DNA from 2 places in the Paraburkholderia sp. RL17-368-BIF-A genome. Region 1 is predicted to be linked to the other one. Evidence: predicted binding sites of a transcription regulator. Region 1 holds the regulator's gene; the other holds the start of a gene.
The links. The regulator HrcA, encoded in region 1, represses chaperone genes, less so after heat shock. The targets are predictions, from matches to a motif close to TTAGCACTCNNNNNNNNNGAGTGCTAA.

Region 1 (7,591 bases):
CGCGCGTGACGCTCGCGGACAGCTCGGTCAGCCCTGCATGCGTGTCGAACAGCTCGCGCTGCGCGTCGGGCCGCATCAGCAACTGGTGCGCGTGCTGGCCGTGAATATCCACCAGCATTTCGCCGACTTCGCGCAGTTGCGCGAGCGTCGCCGCGGTGCCGTTGATGAACGCGCGCGAGCGGCCGTTCGCATCCACCACGCGGCGCAGCATCACAGTGCCGCCGTGCTGGCCGTCCGCCGCGGCCGTGCTCAACGCCTGCTCGTCGAGCCACTGGTCCACTTGCGCGTGCGTGTCGAATTCGGCGGTGATGTCGGCGCGGGTCTCGCCGGTCCGCACGACGTTCGCGTCGGCGCGCGCACCCAGCGCGAGCGCCAGCGCGTCGATCAGGATCGACTTGCCGGCGCCGGTTTCGCCGGAGAAAACGGTAAAGCCGCTGTCGAATTCGAGGTCGAGCGCGGCGACGATGACGAAGTCGCGTATCGAGAGGTGGCGAAGCATGGAAGTCGTTTGTGCTTGTCGGTGAGCTTGGTATCGGGTTTTACGAACTGCGCGCTTGCGGTCCGGCGTCCGCGCCGGTCACGGCTTGGGATCTTCCTCGTGCGACGGGTATTCGTTCCAGTGCAGCTTCTTGCGCAGCGTCGCGAAATAGCTGTAGCCGACCGGATGCAGCATCGGCACCGTATGACGCGAGCGGCGCACTTCGATTGAGTCGCCGAGTTCCAGCGACGTGAACGACTGCATGTCGAAATTGACGTTCACCTCGCGCCCCGAAACGATCTGGATGCTGACCTTCGAATCGTCCGGCAGCACGATGGGCCGGTTCGACAGCGCATGCGGCGCGATCGGCACGAGCACGATGCCCTGCAGTTGCGGATGCAGAATCGGCCCTTGCGACGACAGCGCGTACGCCGTCGAGCCGGTCGGCGTGGCGACGATCAGTCCGTCCGAACGCTGGTTGTACATGAAGCGCCCATCCACCGACACATGCAGCTCCGCCATGCCCGAAAAGCCGCTGCGATTCACCACGACGTCATTGAACGCGAGCGCGTGATAGATCGGATTGCCCTGGCGCATGATGCGCGCTTCGAGCAGCACGCGTTCCTCGCGCTCGAAGTTGCCCGCCAGCATTTGCGGCACGGTCACGCTCATGTCGGAGATCGGGATGTCGGTAATGAAGCCCAGCCGTCCGTGATTGATGCCGATGAGCGGCGTGCGGTACGGCGCCAGTTGCCGGCCGATGCCGAGCATCGTGCCGTCGCCGCCGAGCACGACAGCCACGTCGGCGCGCGCGCCGATTTCGGCGGGGCGCAGCGCCGGATAGTCGGTTACGCCGATTTCGGCCGCGGTGTCGGCTTCGAAAACGACTTCGAAGCCGCGCTTCGCGATGCACGTGGCGAGCGCGGTCAGCGGGTCGCGGATGCCCGGCGTATTGTTGCGCCCGACGAGCGCGACAGTCTTGAACTGGCTGGTTACTTGCATGCCGGCATTACACCATAGGTAGGGCCTGAAAAGAACGGGGCCGGGACGCCGCGGCCGGCCGTTCGCAGCGGGCCGTGAGCGCAGTGCGGGATTATCGTTAGAATGGTGAAGCCTTGATGACATGCGCGCCGCGCAAACCGCACCGGCGCGCGGCTGGCCGGACCGTCGGCAACGGGGCCGGCGGCACGCCCGACACAATGCGGCACGTTGTGCTGGAACGAGCGCAAGGCGCGGTCCCGGCGGGCGGCGGGAAATTCGCCGGTGATGGGCGCCGTCGGCGCTCGCGGTAGTCGCCTCATTGAGCTAAAATTTTTCGTCATGCTAGATCCTCGCGCACAAACCCTCCTGAAAACGCTGATCGAGCGCTACATTGCCGAAGGTCAGCCGGTCGGCTCGCGCACGTTGTCGCGCTATTCGGGCCTGGAGTTGAGCCCGGCAACCATCCGCAACGTCATGTCGGATCTCGAGGATCTCGGGCTCGTCATCAGTCCGCATACTTCGGCGGGACGCATTCCCACGCCGCGCGGCTACCGGCTGTTCGTCGACACCATGCTCACGGTCGAATCCGCCGCGGACGAAGAGGCGGTCACCCGCACGGTCAAGACTACGCTGCAGGCAGGCGAGCCGCAGAAAATCGTCGCGGCCGCGGCGAGCGTGCTCTCGAATCTGTCGCAGTTCGCCGGTGTCGTGCTGACGCCGCGGCGCAGTCACGTGTTCAAGCAGATCGAGTTCATGCGGCTGTCGGACAAGCGCATTCTGCTCATCATCGTGACGCCGGAAGGCGACGTGCAGAACCGCATGATGGCGACCCAGCGCGACTTTTCGCCGTCCGAGCTCGTGGAGGCTTCGAACTACATCAACGCGCACTTCGCCGGCCTGTCTTTCGACGAAGTGCGCCGCCGCCTGCGCGAAGAAATCGACCAGTTGCGCGGCGACATGACCACGCTCATGCACGCGGCCGTCACGGCGAGCACGGACGAATCCGACACCGGCGAGACCGTGCTGATTTCGGGCGAGCGCAATCTGCTCGAAGTCGCCGATCTTTCCTCGGACATGGCGCGCCTGCGCAAGCTGTTCGATGTGTTCGACCAAAAGACCAGTCTCCTTCAGTTGCTGGATGTGTCGAGTCATGCGGCCGGCGTGCAGATCTTCATAGGCGGCGAGTCCAACCTCGTGCCTATCGAGGAAATGAGCGTCGTCACCGCGCCCTATGAGGTGAACGGCAAGATCGTCGGCACGCTCGGGGTGATCGGCCCGACGCGGATGGCGTACAACCGCGTCATCCCGATCGTGGACATCACCGCAAGACTGCTTTCGCTCACGCTAAGTCAGCAGTAGCGGTCAACGCCGCGGCGGTCGATGCGGCACATCATGCGCGAGCGCGCGCCGCTTGCCAATTAGCCGAACGGCCAGGGGCGCCTGGGGCGCGCGGCCACGAAGGCCGCCGCCATAGGGCGCACCGCTATAATGAATCTCACCTGTTCAACCCTCCGCTCACTGCGGTTACCCGGCTATAGCCTATGCGCTTCGACCTCGAGCGGCCTTCGCAGAACGCCACGTCGCACCGTGTTGCCGTGCTGCTGATCAACCTCGGCACGCCCGACGCGCCAACTCCGCGGGCGGTTCGCCGCTATCTCGCGCAGTTCCTGTCCGACCCTCGGGTGGTCGAGATTCCGGCGCTGCTGTGGCAGATCATTCTGCGGTTGCTGATCCTGCCGTTCAGAGGCCGCGCGTCCGCGAAGAAATATGCGGCCGTCTGGATGCCCGAAGGCTCGCCGCTGCGCGTCTATACGGAAAAGCAGGTGGAAGCGTTGCGCCATCTGCTGCAGTTGAACGACTACACGGTGCTCGTCGAATACGCGATGCGTTACGGCACGCCGGGCATTCCCGCGATGCTGAATCAGCTCAAGCTCGCGGGCGCCGAGCGGGTGCTGCTCGTGCCGATGTATCCGCAGTATTCGTCGTCGACCACGGCGACCGCTTTCGACGACGCCTTCTCCGCGATGAAGCGCATGCGCAATCAGCCGGAGATCCGCACGGTGCGTCAATACGCCGATCATCCGGCATATATCGCGGCGCTCGCGGCGCAGGTGCGTCACTACTGGCATCTTCATGGCCAGCCGGATTTCGCGGCGGGCGACAAACTCGTGTTGAGCTTTCATGGCGTGCCCAAACGCACGCTGGATCTCGGCGATCCGTATCACGAGCAGTGTCAGACAACCGGCGCGCTGCTGATGCAGGCGCTTGGTCTCACGTCGGTGGAATGCCGCATCACCTTCCAGTCGCGCTTCGGCAAGGCCGAGTGGCTGCAGCCCTACACGGCGCCCACGTTGAAGGAACTCGGCGCGGCAGGCGTGCGGCGTGCTGATGTATTTTGTCCGGGCTTCACGGCCGACTGCCTGGAGACGATCGAAGAAATCGGCATGGAAGTGCGCGACGAATTCCTGCATGCGGGCGGCAAGGAATTTCACCGCATTCCGTGTGTGAACGCGTCGCAGGCGTGGATCGCCGCGCTCGGCGAAATCGTCGCGCAGAATCTGCAAGGCTGGCCGGTGCAGGCAGTACCCGTGCCGCATAACACAGCGGCTTGACGAGACTTCATGAACTACAGGATTTCAACCGAACCGGGCGCGAAACTGCGCATCGACAAATGGCTTTGGGCGGCGCGCTTCTTCAAGACGCGTTCGCTCGCGGCGGATGCTGTCGAGAAAGGGCGCGTGCGCATCGGCGGGGCCAATGTGAAGCCGGCCAAGGACGTGCGGGTCGGCGACCTGGTCGAGATCGAGATCGAGCGCTTCGTGTGGCAGGTGCAGGTGCTGGGCGTGTGCGAGGTGCGCGGTCCGGCGACCGTCGCGCAGACGCTCTACGCCGAGACCGACGAAAGCCGCGAAAAACGCAAGGCCGAGCAGGAGCGCCGCAAGACCTATCGCGAGCCGGCCGAGGCATTGCATGGCCGCCCGACCAAGCGCGACCGCCGCACTATCGACAGATTTTCAGGTGGGGATTGAACAGCTGTTCCATGGTCGCGTTCACGCCGCCGTATTCGGTGGTGTGGTCGTTGACCGCCCCGGACATACAGATGGTCGTGGTGCCCGCAACGAGTACCAGTGCGACCACCGAGATTGCAAAGGTCAGTTTCACGGTACCCCCTTATGGGATGTTGCAGCAAAGAAACGAGCTAGCCGGGTGGAAATTGCAAGAGGGCGGAAAGGATTACGTCAGATTAGGGTTAACGAGGTTTTTCCGCTGCGTTACTGGAGCATAGGTCACTTGCTGTTCGCGCTCAATCTGAATCTGATTGCGCCGCGCTAATGGTTGTAACCGCGCGTTTCCGCCAGCGGCGCCCGCTCTGAAAATTTCGGCCGAGGCGCTTGAAATGGGCGCTTGCGGCCCCACCTGCCGTTCCGATACGCGGTGGCGCGTTCGAATGTTTGTCGCGATTTTGCAACGCACAAAAGTCGCGGCGCATTCATGCGTTGCCGCCGCCGTTGGCTTTTAAATCTTTAACGACTTTCAGCGACATGGAAAACACGCAAGAGAACCCGACGAGCCAGAATCCCACGCCCGCGGACGAAACCGAGCGCCCGGCCGCCGAGGCGGCCACTCCCGAGCAGGAAGCCGCGGCGAGCGTCGCCACGGACACGCCGGCAGCCACGGGTGCCGAAGCTGCGTTGGCTGAAGCGCAGGCCAAGATCGCCGAGTTGCAGGAGAGCTTCCTGCGGGCCAAGGCCGAGACCGAGAACGTGCGTCGCCGCGCGCAGGAAGACGTCGCGAAGGCGCATAAATTTGCCATCGAGAGCTTCGCCGAGCATCTGCTGCCGGTGATCGACAGCCTGGAAGCTGCCGTCGCCCATTCTTCCGACGACCTCGCGAAAGTGCGCGAAGGCGTCGAACTCACGCTGCGCCAGCTCACGGGCGCGCTGGAGAAGGGCCGCGTCGTCGCGCTGAATCCGGTCGGCGAGAAGTTCGACCCGCATCGCCATCAGGCCATTTCGATGGTGCCGGCGGATCAGGAGCCGAACACGGTGGTCGCCGTGCTGCAAAAGGGCTTCGTGATCGCCGACCGCGTGCTGCGTCCGGCGCTCGTGACGGTGGCCGCGCCGAAGTAAGCGCCCGTCGCAGGCAGTTCGCCAGGTCCACGTAGACACCAGGTAACCCGATCATGGCCAACATTCCCGTCGACGCAACCGCGTTTTCGGTCTTCGACATGAAGGAGCTGAGCGCCGAATCGTTCGACGCGGGCCTCGCCGAAGCAGGCGACGAACTCGCGGTGGTGTTCTTCTGGGGCCTCGACTGCTTCAATTGCGAGATCGCGAAGAAGGCGATGCTGGCGCAACCTGAGGCGATCCGGGCGCTCGGTCTGCGGTGGTTTCACAGCAATGTCTACGAGCACCGCGAGCTCGGGCGGCGCTTCATGCTTCACGGCGTGCCTACGTGGTTCTTTTTTCATCGCGGCAAACGGCTTGGCCGCGCAACCGGCTGGCACGGTCTTGGGCAGTTCCAGGCCGCTGTCGCCGCGGCGCGGCAGAAGATTCAGGCGGTTTCTGGCCAAACGCCGGGTGAAACGCCGGTCGATTGAAAAAAATTAAAGACCGCATCGCAAAAGAGGTCTTGAAAACGATGCGGACGCACTTATGTTCAGTGCAGTGTGAATTCAGGGCGGATCGCCTTGCCGCCAAACGGCAAACAGGGCGCTTCCCGCAGCGATCAAAGTCAGGAGATTAGTAAAAATGGGCAAAATCATCGGTATCGACCTCGGCACGACCAACTCGTGCGTGGCGATCATGGAAGGCAATTCGGTCAAGGTGATCGAGAACTCGGAAGGTGCGCGCACCACGCCGTCGATCATCGCGTATATGGAAGACGGCGAGATTCTCGTCGGCGCGCCTGCCAAGCGTCAGTCGGTCACGAACCCGAAGAACACGCTGTACGCGGTGAAGCGCCTGATCGGTCGCCGCTTCGAAGAGAAGGAAGTTCAGAAAGACATCGGCCTGATGCCGTACAAGATCATGAAGGCCGAGAACGGCGACGCATGGGTCGAAGTGCGCGATCAGAAGCTCGCTCCGCCGCAGATCTCCGCGGAAGTGCTGCGCAAGATGAAGAAGACCGCTGAAGACTACCTCGGCGAGCCGGTCACCGAAGCAGTGATCACGGTTCCCGCGTACTTCAACGACAGCCAGCGTCAGGCAACCAAAGATGCGGGCCGCATCGCCGGTCTGGAAGTCAAGCGCATCATCAACGAACCGACCGCAGCCGCGCTCGCGTTCGGTCTCGACAAGAACGAGAAGGGCGACCGCAAGATCGCCGTGTATGACCTGGGCGGCGGTACGTTCGACGTGTCGATCATCGAAATCGCGGACGTCGACGGTGAGAAGCAGTTCGAAGTGCTGTCCACGAACGGCGACACGTTCCTCGGCGGTGAAGACTTCGACCAGCGCATCATCGACTACATCATCGGCGAGTTCAAGAAAGAGCAAGGCGTCGATCTGTCGAAAGACGTGCTCGCGCTGCAGCGCCTGAAGGAATCGGCTGAAAAGGCCAAGATCGAGCTGTCGTCGAGCCAGCAGACCGAAATCAACCTGCCGTACATCACGGCTGACGCGTCGGGTCCGAAGCATTTGAATCTGAAGATCACGCGCGCCAAGCTGGAAGCGCTGGTTGAGGAGCTGATCGAACGCACGATCGAACCGTGCCGCGTGGCGATCAAGGACGCAGGCGTGAAGGTCGGCGAAATCGACGACGTGATTCTGGTCGGCGGTATGACCCGCATGCCGAAGGTGCAGGAAAAGGTTAAGGAATTCTTCGGCAAGGACCCGCGCCGCGACGTGAACCCGGACGAAGCCGTGGCCGTTGGCGCCGCGATTCAAGGTCAGGTTCTGTCGGGTGACCGCAAGGACGTTCTGCTGCTCGACGTGACCCCGCTGTCGCTCGGCATCGAAACGCTCGGCGGCGTGATGACGAAGATGATCAACAAGAACACCACGATCCCGACCAAGCATTCGCAGGTCTACTCGACGGCCGACGACAACCAGAGCGCCGTGACGATCAAGGTGTATCAGGGCGAACGCGAAATGGCGGCGGGCAACAAGCTGCTCGGCGAGTTCAACCTGG
Region 2 (7,591 bases), on a different contig from region 1:
CGGACGAGCATCGGCAGAGTTATCAGGGCATTGCCGACGCACTCGGCGGGCGAACCGCGATCATCCGCACGCTCGACGTGGGCGCCGACAAGGAAGTGGATTACCTCACGCTGCCGCCGGAGCCGAACCCGGCGCTCGGCTTGCGCGGCATTCGCCTCGCGCAGGTGCGCCCCGACCTGCTCGACGATCAGTTGCGCGGCCTGCTCGCGGTCAAGCCGTTCGGCGCCGTGCGCATTCTTCTGCCGATGGTGACCGACGTCGGCGAACTGATCCGCATCCGCAAACGTATCGACGAATTCGCTCGCGAGCTTGGCCGCACCGAGCCGATCGAAGTGGGCGTGATGGTCGAAGTGCCGTCGGCGGCGCTGCTCGCCGATCAGCTCGCGCAACACGCGGACTTCCTGTCGATCGGCACCAACGACCTCACGCAATACACGCTCGCGATGGATCGCTGTCAGGCCGATCTGGCCGCGCAGGCCGACGGTCTGCATCCGGCTGTGCTGCGTCTGATCGCGGCCACGGTGCAGGGCGCGAACAAGCATGGCAAATGGGTCGGCGTGTGCGGCGCGCTTGCGGGCGATCCGCTTGCGATGCCGCTGCTTGTCGGCCTCGGCGTGACCGAGCTTTCGGTGGACCCGGTGTCGGTGCCGGGCATCAAGGCGCGTGTGCGCAACCTCGATTATCAACTGTGCCGCCAGCGCGCCCAGGATGCACTGGCGCTCGAATCGGCGCAGGCGGTAAGAGCAGTCAGCCGCGAAACCTGGCCGTTGGACTGAACTCCGCACGGCTTGCATCGCTACATAACTCAACGACGTCCGTCGACAACGAGACAAGGATTGGAGGTAATCAATGGATGGGAATCCGTTTCTGAAGATACAGCGCCTGGGACGCGCGCTGATGCTGCCTATCGCGGTGCTGCCGGTTGCCGGCCTGCTGCTGCGCCTCGGCCAGCCCGATGTGTTCAACATCAAGATGATCGCCGACGCCGGCGGCGCGATCTTCGATAACCTGCCGCTGCTGTTTGCGATCGGCGTGGCCGTTGGCTTTGCGAAGGACAACAACGGCGTCGCGGGTCTCGCGGGCGCGATCGGTTACCTGATCGAAGTCGCGGTGATGAAGGACATCAACGACAAGCTCAACATGGGCGTGTTGTCGGGGATCGTGGCGGGCGTCGTCGCGGGACTGCTGTACAACCGGTACAAAAACATCAAGCTGCCGGATTACCTCGCGTTCTTCGGAGGGAAGCGCTTCGTGCCGATTGTCACGGGCGTGGTCTGTCTCGCGCTCGGCATTGTGTTCGGCTACGTGTGGCAGCCGGTGCAGGGCGTGATCGATACGGCCGGCCATTGGCTGACCACGGCGGGCGCGCTCGGCGCATTCGTGTTCGGCGTGCTGAACCGGCTGCTGCTCGTGACGGGTTTGCATCATATTCTGAATTCGCTGACGTGGTTCGTGTTCGGCAGCTTCACGCCGCCGGGCGGCGCGGCGGTGACGGGCGACCTGCATCGCTTCTTCGCGGGCGACCCGACTGCCGGAACGTTCATGACGGGCTTCTTCCCGGTGATGATGTTCGGCCTGCCGGCCGCGTGTCTCGCGATGTTCCATGAAGCACCGAAGGAACGCCGCGCAGTCGTGGGCGGCTTGCTGTTCTCGATGGCGCTGACGTCGTTCCTCACGGGCGTGACCGAGCCGATCGAATTCAGCTTCATGTTCCTCGCGCCGGTGCTGTACGTGATCCACGCGTTGCTGACGGGTCTCGCGCTCGCGATCTGCTCGGCGCTCGGCATTCACCTCGGCTTCACGTTCTCCGCGGGCGCCATCGACTACGTGCTGAACTACGGCCTGTCCACCAAGGGCTGGCTGGCGATTCCGGTCGGTATCGCGTATTCGGTGGTGTACTACGGGCTGTTCCGCTTCTTCATCCGCAAGTTCAACATGGCGACGCCGGGCCGCGAACCGGCCGCGGCCGACGAGCAGGTCGAATCGTTCACGGCTGGCGGCTTCGTTTCGCCGGCTGCCGGCGCGGCCGTGCCGCGTGCGCAGCGCTATATCGCGGCGTTGGGCGGTGCGGCGAATCTGTCGGTGGTGGATGCGTGCACGACGCGTCTGCGTCTGTCCGTCGCCGATTCGAACAAGGTCTCCGAGAGCGAACTGAAGACGATCGGCGCGCGCGGCGTGCTCAAGCGCGGCGCGACGAACGTGCAGGTAATCATCGGACCGGAAGCGGACATCATCGCCGATGAAATTCGTACGGTGATCGGGCAGGGCGGCGGTGACGCGGTTGCGGCAAAGCCGGCTGCTGTGGTGGCTCCTGCTGCTTCGGCTCCCGCGGCCGTTGCAAGTGGCGCGGCGAACGGTCCGCTCGATCCCGATCCGTTGCGCTGGCTTGCGGTGTTTGGCGGCGCGGGCAATGTGGTGTCGCTCGATGCCGTCGCGGCGACGCGTCTGCGTATCGTCGTGCGCGATCCGTCGGCGGTGGATCGTCAGCGTCTCGCCACGCTCGATACCGCGTGGGTGTCGGCGGACACGTTCCATATCGTCGTCGGCGATGCTGCGCGGCGTTACGCCGAAACGCTGGCAACCCGCATGCCGGCGAGCGGCGGCGCGGCGCCTCTGCCTGCGTGATTGGATGAAGGCGGCAGCCAGGCTGCCGCCGCTCTCTTCGCGCTGAGAGATCACAGCGCGTATAAAAAAACCCTGCCGTCGTGAGACGGCAGGGTTTTTCACTTACAGCGTTTATTCGAAACGAACGTTACGCGTACTCGGTCAGCGCGCCGCGCATCTTCTTCATCGCGCTGGCTTCGATCTGGCGAATACGTTCCGCCGACACGCCGAACTCGTCCGCCAGTTCGTGCAGCGTCGAGCCGCCCGAACCATCGTCCTGCACCTTCAGCCAGCGGGCTTCGATGATGCGGCGGCTGCGGGCATCGAGTGCCTCCAGTGCCGTCGCGATACCGTCGCTCTGCAGCTTGTCGCGCTGACGCGAGGCCAGCACGGCGGTCGGCTCGCTGTGCGAGTCGGCGAGATACGCGATGGGCGCGTACGACTCTTCGCCGTCTTCAACCTGGCCTTCCAGCGCGATGTCGCCGCCCGACAGGCGCGTTTCCATTTCGGCTACTTCTTCGCGCTTGACGTTCAGCTCCTTGGCGAGACCTTCGATCTCGTCCGGCGTGAACGAGCCCAGGCCCTGCTTGTGGCTGCGCAGATTGAAGAACAGCTTGCGCTGCGCCTTGGTCGTGGCGACCTTCACCATGCGCCAGTTGCGCAGAATGTATTCGTGGATCTCGGCCTTGATCCAGTGCATCGCGTACGACACCAGACGCACGTTCTGCTCGGGATCGAAGCGCTTCACGGCCTTCATCAGGCCGATGTTGCCTTCCTGGATCAGGTCGGCGTGCGGCAGCCCGTAGCCGAGATAGTTGCGCGCGATCGAAACGACCAGCCGCAGGTGCGACAGCACGAGCCGGCGCGCGGCCTCGAGGTTGTCGTGCTCGCGGAATTCTGTGGCGAACTGGCGTTCTTCTGCCGGCGTCAGCATCGGAATCCGATTTACGGCCTGGATGTAGGCGTCGATGTTGCCCAGTTGACCGGGCAGCAGGGAGGAATGCGAGAGCGCCAGCGCACCTGCCGGAGCGGCCTTAGCCGACGACGGGCTCAGAGTACTCGGAAGGGTCAATGCATGGCTCACGTGGAAAACTCCTTTGGAATCAGGCAAAAGCTTGTTCAGGTAACGACTCCAGCGTTGGATGTTAGCACTCTCGTTTTCCGAGTGCTAATACTTAGAGGCCGTAGGGGCTTCCAAGTTCCGTAAATTCCTATCGACATCAAAGCTTCAATAGCCATGATACGCCCCTTCAAAGCGCAATGCAGAGACGTATTAATTACCTGACAAAGCGCCTTCATTTATCACTTTCGACCGATTTTTTCACTTTTTAACGTCAGTAATTGCGAAAATTTAAGTTTCTTAAGATGATCCGCCGACTTCGGATTCTCTTTAGAATAAGCAAGACTGTTACAGATCGTTCAACCTGTTGAGCTCGGGTGTCAGATGAACAACAAAAAGAATGTCGTGCGTGGACTGGCTCTAAAAAGCGTCTGCGCGGCCCTGCTGTTTGGCCTTTCAGGCGTCGCCGCGGCGGATCAGTTCGGAATCCAGGTCGCCGGCGGCCTCGGCGATCACCATGTCAAGAAGCTGGATCTCGGCTTTGTGTGGGACCCGAATCTCACGTGGTGGCAGATCGGCGACTGGCATTTCGCGCTGATCGGCGAGGCGCACGTGGCCTGGTGGCATACGAACGAAGGCAATGTGCACGAGAACATCGGCGAAATCGGTGTGACGCCTATCATTCGCTTCATCAAAGGATCGGGAACGATCCGGCCTTTCGTCGAGGCCGGCGCGGGCGTGCGGCTCCTCACGAGCCCGAGAATCTCTTCGACCTTCACGCTTTCCACGGCGTTCCAGTTCGCCGATATGGCCGGCGTCGGCGTGCAATTCGGCGGCCGTCAGCAGTACCAGGCCGGCTACCGCTTCCAGCATGTGTCGAACGGCGGTATCAAAGAGCCGAATCCTGGTATAAATTTCCACCAGCTATATCTGCAATATAACTTCTGACCGTGGCCGCTACGGCTCACCGGTACAAGGGGCTGAGCAATGGCGGCAAAGACAATCGAGGCGATTCGCGGGCTGGAGCGGGAACGCTTTCGCGCAATGGTCGACGGCGACGGGCAGTCGCTCGACGCGCTGCTCGCCGACAACCTGAGCTACGTCCACACGAACGGCAAGCGCGAAACGAAGCAGCAGTTCATCGACGGCATTACGGGCGGGCGCCGCCGCTACCGGCAGATCGAAGTGCAGACGCAGGACGTGCTGCCGGTCGGGCGGGAAACCTGCGTCGTGACGGGCCGCGCGCTGATCGAGATGGAAGCGAATAACGGCGCGCTGCTTTTCCCCATTGCCTACACGGCGATCCACACGCAGGAAGAGGGCCAGTGGCGCCTCATTGCGTGGCAGGCAACGCGCTGCGCAATCGAGTGAGCTTATGCCGGCGTTCTGGCGACATCCACGATCAGTTCGACTTGCCGCTCGATCGCGCCGGGCACCGGCGCCTCGCCGCGCAGCACGGCGCTGATCCACGCGGCGGTCGTCGCGGCGTCGCGCGCTTCGGGTAATTCGACCTCCGGCGCGTCGCGCGACGAGCGCTCATGCGGCACGCGCGTCTCGCACATGCCGTCGTGCAGCCAGTCGATCTGCACCTGACGCCGCGTGTCGGCCACCGCTTCACCTTCGGTGCCGCGCGCGAGCAGCGCGCCGCCCTGCGCCGCCTCGGGATGCGCGCTGAAGAGTTCCGTCAGGCTGTCCCGATACGGCGGATGCGTGTAGTTCACGAGCCGCAAACCGGCGGGCGCGAACGGCTGGAGAATTTTCACCAGCGTGTGCGTCGAGTTGCGCACGCCCATGCGCCGACGCAGCGCGAGCAGATGCGCGAGCTTCGGCGCGAGAACATCGATGGACGCAAAGGCCACGCGCCGCTCGGCGAGGCCGTCTTCGATATCGTCGTGCGAGCTTGCGTGCGGAATCCGCAGATGCGTGAAAATTTCGGCGCTCGTCACGCGGCCGGGATCGTCGGTGACGCCGTGCACGAGAACCGGCACGCCCTCGCGCGCGAGCAGCAGTGCGAGGAGCGGCACGAGATTCGGCTGCTTGCGCGCGCCGTTGTAGCTCGGGATCGACACCGGGCTGAACTCGCCCGGCGGCAGATGAACCGGCTCGAACGACGCATGAGCGCCGGCGAGCATCGCGGCGAGTTCGTCGGCGGTTTCGCCTTTCACGCGGTAGGCGAGCAGGATCGCGCCGAGCTCGAGTTCGCCGACGCGGCCGTCGAGCAGGGCGGTGTAGAGCGCGCGGGTGTCGTCGGCGGTGAGCGCGCGGGCGCCGTTCGGCCCGCGGCCGATCTCCTTGATGAAGCGGGCGCACGGGAACGGGTTGGCGGTGTCGGCGGAGTCTGTCATGAGGGCAATGGACTTGCTGGCGCGCCGATTTTGAGCCGGCCGCCACGGTATTCAAGGGACGTTGTCTGGTGTGAGTATCGCATCTATGGCGCTGCGGCGAGATCCTGGCAACGGCGTGGCAATGGCGCGGCGCTGTCGCGAACGGCTGCCGGACTGACGCGCGCCTCCTGTTGCCGCGCGTTAAACTGGCTGTCTGTTTGTCTGTCTATCGCCGCGCCGCGGCTCGTGTCTATCAAACAACGGAGAACCGGATGAGTTACGTATTTGCACCGGCACCGGTAGTTGCAGTGCCGGTTGTCGGGTCTAGCGAGCAGTTCCCTGTGCGTCGCATTTACTGCGTCGGCCGCAATTACGAGGCGCATGCCCGTGAGATGGGACACGATCCGGATCGCGAACCGCCGTTTTTCTTCGCCAAGCCCGCGGATGCCGTTCTGTATGTGCCGCCGGGCGAGACGGGCGAATTCCCATATCCGTCGCAGTCGAAAAACGTGCACTTCGAAATGGAACTGGTCGCGGCGATCGGCAAAGGCGGCAAGGACATTCCGGCCGACCGCGCGCTGGATCACGTCTACGGCTACGCGCTCGGCCTCGATATGACGCGCCGCGATCTGCAGGCCGAGGCGAAGAAGCTCGGGCGTCCGTGGGACACCGCAAAGGGCTTCGATCACTCGGCGCCGCTTGGGCCGATCCATCCGGTTTCGACGGTCGGCCACGTCGGAGAAGGCGCGATCTGGTTGTCCGTCAACGGTGAGGACAAGCAGCGTTCTGACGTGTCGCAGCTCATCTGGTCGGTGGGCGAAACTATCGCTTATCTGTCGACGCTTTTCGAGCTGCAACCCGGCGATCTCATCTTCACGGGCACGCCGGAAGGTGTCGGCGCGGTCGTGCCGGGCGATCTGATGAAAGGCGGCGTGGACCGGCTCGGCGAGTTGAGCGTGCGCGTCGTTTGACGCGGGGATGGGGAGGAGACAACAACATGAAGCTCTACAGCTATTTCCGCAGTTCGGCGTCGTATCGCGTGCGCATCGCGCTCAACGTGAAGAACCTGCCGTACGAGTATGCGCCCGTGCATCTGGTGCGGGACGGCGGCGAGCAGTTGAAGCCCGAGTACCGCAAGCTGAACGCCGACGGCATCGTGCCGACTCTGGTGGACGGCCACGAGGTCATGCCGCAGTCGCTCGCGATCATCGAGTATCTGGAGGAAACGCATCCGGAGCCGCCGCTTCTGCCCAAGGCGCCGCTCGATCGCGCGTATGTGCGTTCGGTGGCGTTGCAGGTGGCGTGCGAAATTCATCCGCTGAACAATCTGCGGGTGCTCAGGTATCTGAAACACACGCTTTGTGTCGACGACGATGCCAAAGACGCGTGGTATCGGCATTGGGTGGAAGCCGGCTTTGCGGCGCTCGAGACGCACCTCGCGAGCGACGCACGCACTGGCAAGCTCTGCTTCGGCGACGTGCCGACGCTCGCCGACGCCTGCCTGATTCCGCAGGTCTTCAACGCTCAGCGCTTCAAGGTCGATACGGCGAAATTTCCGACGATCCAGCGCATCTACGATCACGCGATGCAAATCGATGCGTTC

Region 2: the regulator HrcA is predicted to act here: its motif matches at 3,750-3,776, upstream of rpoH (RNA polymerase sigma factor RpoH).

Annotation. Positions count from the first base shown of each region.
Region 1 covers NZ_JARESN010000005.1:109,177-116,767, forward strand. The annotation lists gene recN (DNA repair protein RecN) at 1-499, opposite strand, end outside; gene P0D87_RS10980 (NAD kinase) at 578-1,480, opposite strand; gene hrcA (heat-inducible transcriptional repressor HrcA) at 1,799-2,818, shown strand; gene hemH (ferrochelatase) at 3,001-4,071, shown strand; gene P0D87_RS10995 (RNA-binding S4 domain-containing protein) at 4,081-4,488, shown strand; gene P0D87_RS11000 (hypothetical protein) at 4,460-4,621, opposite strand; gene grpE (nucleotide exchange factor GrpE) at 5,002-5,589, shown strand; gene P0D87_RS11010 (thioredoxin family protein) at 5,643-6,059, shown strand; gene dnaK (molecular chaperone DnaK) at 6,211-7,591, shown strand, end outside.
Region 2 covers NZ_JARESN010000025.1:68,441-76,031, reverse strand. The annotation lists gene ptsP (phosphoenolpyruvate--protein phosphotransferase) at 1-776, shown strand, start outside; gene nagE (N-acetylglucosamine-specific PTS transporter subunit IIBC) at 850-2,625, shown strand; gene rpoH (RNA polymerase sigma factor RpoH) at 2,753-3,688, opposite strand; gene P0D87_RS29255 (acyloxyacyl hydrolase) at 4,049-4,612, shown strand; gene P0D87_RS29250 (nuclear transport factor 2 family protein) at 4,652-5,035, shown strand; gene ybiB (DNA-binding protein YbiB) at 5,038-6,009, opposite strand; gene P0D87_RS29240 (fumarylacetoacetate hydrolase family protein) at 6,261-6,959, shown strand; gene maiA (maleylacetoacetate isomerase) at 6,986-7,591, shown strand, end outside.